One region of the Paraburkholderia sp. J12 genome, then DNA from elsewhere that is predicted to be linked to it. Evidence: riboswitches for the same ligand, from Rfam matches in the RefSeq annotation. Region 1 holds a riboswitch; the other holds the start of a gene.
The links. Region 1 has a riboswitch for glycine ahead of U5760_RS08905 (D-amino acid dehydrogenase). Riboswitches for the same ligand answer to the same signal wherever they lie in the genome.
Positions count from the first base shown of each region.

Region 1 (2,197 bases):
ACGATCTTTGCGCTGTCGTCGAGCAGGCTGACCCATGGCGCCGCGCTTCGGCTGGCTTCGTCGTCGAGGCAGACCGTGATCGAGTAGCCCTTCACGGGATAGACGTTGACGTGGTCGCCCACGTACGCTGCCAATGCGCGGCTGCCCACGCCTGCGCAGATCACGACGCGGTCGAAGTGTTCCGTGTCCTGTTGCCCCTCGCGTTGCGTGCCGACAGCAAGCGTTCCGTCTGCGGACTCGACGATGGCCTGCACGGTCGTGTCGTAGCGAAACTCCACACCAAGACGAGCGCATGCTTGCGCGAGGCCGCGCGTGAACTTGTGGATATCGCCGGTGGAATCCGATTCGGTGAAAAAGCCGCCGTAAAACGGGCCATGCAGCGCCGGTTCGAGCGCACGTATTTCGTCGGGCGTGACCGGCCGCCGTTCGAGGCCGCCCTCGCGCAGCAGCGCGTTTACTTTTGTGGCGGTTTCGAATTCGCGGCGCGTTGCATAGAAGTGCAGAATACCGCGCTTTTCGTGGTCGAAATCGATGCCTTCGCGTTCCGCAATCGAAAAGAGGTGCTCGCGAGCGGCAAGGGCGAGGCGTACGGTTTCGATCGTGTTGTCGCGGTAGTGCGGAATCTGCCGCAGGAACTCGCCGATCCAGCTGTATTTGTGCCAGCCCGGCTTGGGATTCATCAGGAGCGGTGCGTCGCGCCTGAACATCCAGCGCAGCCCTTTGAGCACCGTGGCGCGGCTGTTCCAGACCTCGGCGTTGCTGGCGGAGAGCTGGCCGCCGTTGGCGAACGAGGTTTCCATGGCCGCGTAGCGGTGGCGTTCGAGCACGGTGACGCGGCAACCGCGGCGGGCGAGGGCGTAAGCGGTCGTGACGCCGGTAATGCCGGCGCCAATGATGGCGATTCGTGACATGACATGTCCAGTGGTGTTGAGCATTGCCGGCCGATCTCAACCGGCGCCAATGCCCCATCTGTCCATGTACCTGAGAGTTTCGCGTGCCGACCGGCTGTGGTGGCAGGCTCCCCTTCGGTGGGCGCGTGCAGCGCCGCTCTCCAGATGTTCCCGCTGCACGGTCCTTTTGCCTGAGAGTTTCCGGGGCGGTTGCTCCGTCGGCGTCGTCGCGATGGACGATCTCTCCCGTGCTGCGTCGTAGAACAGCGCAAGACTACCTGTTCAAATCGGCGAGGGCAAGGGGTTTTATTTGAAGGGTAGGGGCTGGCTTCTTTGGCATTTTCTTGTTGTGGTGTCGGCGCAATAGTACGAACGTGTTGGGAGCATCACCGGACGTCGCGAAACCGCCCAGGCACAGTGACGCAAGCAGACTACTCGCTGAGAACGCGCTGTATGAAGCGTGGTCCGTCTGAAGGCAATTTAATGGTAGTCCTCTGTATCGTCTACCTTGGTAATTTCCCATGTGCCATCAATCCGGCGCATGAATACGAGGACGCTCGTTTTGGCATTCGAACCAAACGTGACCGGCACGACCGCAACGTCGCCGAGCATGATTGCCCCATGGGTTGCGATATGCTGGGACCAATCGCGCCCGTCATAGTCCTGTACCTTGAGGAAGTAATCGACACCACCGGGTGGACCCGAGCGTGCGTAATCGTCGCGAAGTCGGCTGACTGTCTTTGCACTTACGAATTGCTCGATAGCCGGCAGATTGAGCGGATATGACTTGTCCGTGTCGTTCGCGATAAACCACGAATAGAAGGCATTTGCGCGCGCTTCGGGTGCATTCGCCGCACCGGTCGCGAGCGCACTGCGCAAAGGCATCGTGAACGATAGCGCAGCGAGTACAAGATAGAGAAAGCGTCTCATGTTGCGCCTCAGTTGTGACGGTAAATCTTGTAGGACGGGCGCGCCTGTCGGTATGCCGGGCCTGGGTAGAGCCCATGCTGTTGCCGGAAATCCGAGACCCAACGCTGGCCATCGTAGATTGCGGCATGTCCGTCAGGGTGCCCCGGCGCGGGTTGAATCACAACCACGTCCCCCGCCTGCGGCGTGGCGTTCGGCACTTCACCGAAGCCCGCATCGGTTAGCGCATGTCCCATGTCCTTTGCGCGGGCAGTGTGGGCAATCGGTTGTCCGCCGTTGTCGATTGCGCGACGAACATACTCCGCACATCGGCCGATACTCGTGAGTCTTGCATGGATACGTGCGTAGGTGGAGGCTACTGAAGCGTTATAAGGCATTAT
Region 1 covers NZ_CAJMZC010000003.1:43,874-46,070, reverse strand. Annotated here, with positions in the region: gene U5760_RS08905 (D-amino acid dehydrogenase) at 1-911, opposite strand, end outside; glycine riboswitch at 1,060-1,149, opposite strand; gene U5760_RS08900 (DUF3828 domain-containing protein) at 1,371-1,820, opposite strand.

Region 2 (2,197 bases), on a different contig from region 1:
GTTTCCGAACCGACCCCGCGCCGTTTTTGTTTTCGCGAGGCCGCCCATCGCGTGGCCAAATATTTCGATGTCCCGCGCAACACCTTTCATTGTTCCGACATCCATGAAAGATGATTACAAACGGTTACATGTGGCGGCGCGTGGCCGGTCATCGGAAGCCGCGCTTCGGACGTTGGGCGTTCGGACAACGCCAGAAAGAGCGACAACGACCAAAAGGAGAGTCTTAATGTCTCGCATCGCCCGCACACTTGCCGCAAGCGCCCTCGTTTCGACGCTGGCTGCCTGCGTCGTCAACCAGCCGCCGCCCCCGCCGCCCGGCCCGACGCCGCATCAGATCGCCGTCGAGCGTCTGCACCAGGTGGATGGCCGCATCGATAACCTGAGCCACCGCATCGACGTGCACGTGAACCAGGGCTACTATCCGCCGCCCCAAGGTGGCGCGCTGCATCACCGCCTCGACGAAATCCGCGGCGAAGCGCACAACATGGCAGCCCAGCACGGCGGCGGTCTCTCCGGCGACGAGCAACGCGTGCTGAACCAGGAACTCGACCAGGCCGCTCACGCCATCGGCGAGTAACGCCTGGGCAATCCCTGAGTCATCCCTTCGCGGCGTGCGCTCTGCGCGCCCGCTTCCGGTGTGGGGACCGCTGCGCTGCGGTCCTCACACCGGCTCCCTCCGCGGCAGGACACGCCGCCGGCGCCCGGGCGCCATCTGTCCCTCCCGATCAAAATTTTCCGCATTGACACGCCCTGTGCGCGTCGCGCACAATCGCTGCGCGCGCCGGGAGAGCGTGCCGATTGCCGCTTTGCTGCGCGCACCCGGCACCGCCGAAGGGGCAACCCACAAACTCTCAGGCAAAAGGACCGTGCGCGCCGGACCGCCTATCCGCCAGCTCCGCGCGCCATCGCGCGCGGGCGAACGGAGACGCAACGAGGTCCGCACTCTGGAGAGCGGCAGCAGAACGGCGGCAAGACAGGCCGCGTTCAGACTGCCCACCGAAGGGGCGCGCGCCGCCCAGTGCCGACTACCGCGGCGCCCGGCGCAATCTCTCAGGTACCGAGGACAGAGGGGCCATGCAAGAAGCGTCCACAGGCATCGTGCCTGCGGCGCGTCATGCATGGCCCTTTTCGTTTTCGACCGTGCCGAGGCCGCCCCATGACCGAACTGAAACACACCCCGCTCAACGCTACGCACCGTGCGCTCAACGCCCGCATGGTCGATTTCGGCGGCTGGGACATGCCCGTGAACTACGGCTCGCAGATCGACGAGCACCACGCCGTGCGCACCGACGCCGGCATGTTCGACGTCTCGCACATGTGCGTCGTCGATTTCGCCGGTCCGAAGGCACGCGCCTTCTTCCAGCGCGCGCTCGCCAACAACGTCGCCAAGCTGACCACGCCGGGCCGCGCCCTCTACACCTGCATGCTCAACCCCGAAGGCGGCGTGATCGACGACCTGATCGTCTATTACTTCGCCGACGATCAGTTCCGCACCGTCGTCAACGCCAGCACGGCCGACAAAGACATCGCCTGGCTCGAGAAGCTCAACGCCGAAGAAGGCTTCGGCCTCACCATCACGCCGCGCCGCGATCTTGCGATCGTCGCCGTGCAGGGCCCGAACGCCCGCGAGAAGGTCTGGCAGGTGGCGCCCTCCACGCGCAGCAGCACCGAAATCCTCAAGCCCTTCAACGCCGCGAAGATCGAAAGCACGCCGTTCGGCGAGCTGATGATCGCGCGCACGGGCTATACCGGCGAAGACGGCTTCGAAGTGGTCGTGCCCGCCATAGCCGTGTGCGAACTCTGGGACGCGCTGCAGCGCCAGGGCGTGAAGCCCGCCGGCCTTGGCGCGCGCGACACGCTGCGCCTCGAAGCCGGCATGAACCTGTACGGCCAGGACATGGACGAAGGCGTCTCGCCGCTCGACGCGGGCCTCGCCTGGACCGTCGACCTGAAAGAGCCGCGCGACTTCGTCGGCCGCGCCGCGCTGGAGGCGAACGGCTCGCGCATGACCTTCGTCGGCCTGATCCTGCAGAAGGAAAACGGCAAGGCGGGCGGCGTGCTGCGCGCGCACCAGAAGGTGCTCACTCCGCACGGAGAAGGCGAAATCACGAGCGGCACCTTCTCGCCCACCATGCAGGAATCCATCGCCTTCGCGCGCGTGCCGCAAGGCGTGCAGCCGGGCGATGTCGTGCAGGTG
Region 2 covers NZ_CAJMZC010000002.1:683,763-685,959, reverse strand. Annotated here, with positions in the region: gene U5760_RS08095 (hypothetical protein) at 227-577, shown strand; glycine riboswitch at 773-876, shown strand; glycine riboswitch at 935-1,077, shown strand; gene gcvT (glycine cleavage system aminomethyltransferase GcvT) at 1,157-2,197, shown strand, end outside.
Region 2: it holds a riboswitch for glycine, as region 1 does, so the genes downstream of both, gcvT (glycine cleavage system aminomethyltransferase GcvT) here and U5760_RS08905 (D-amino acid dehydrogenase) in region 1, are expected to answer to the same signal.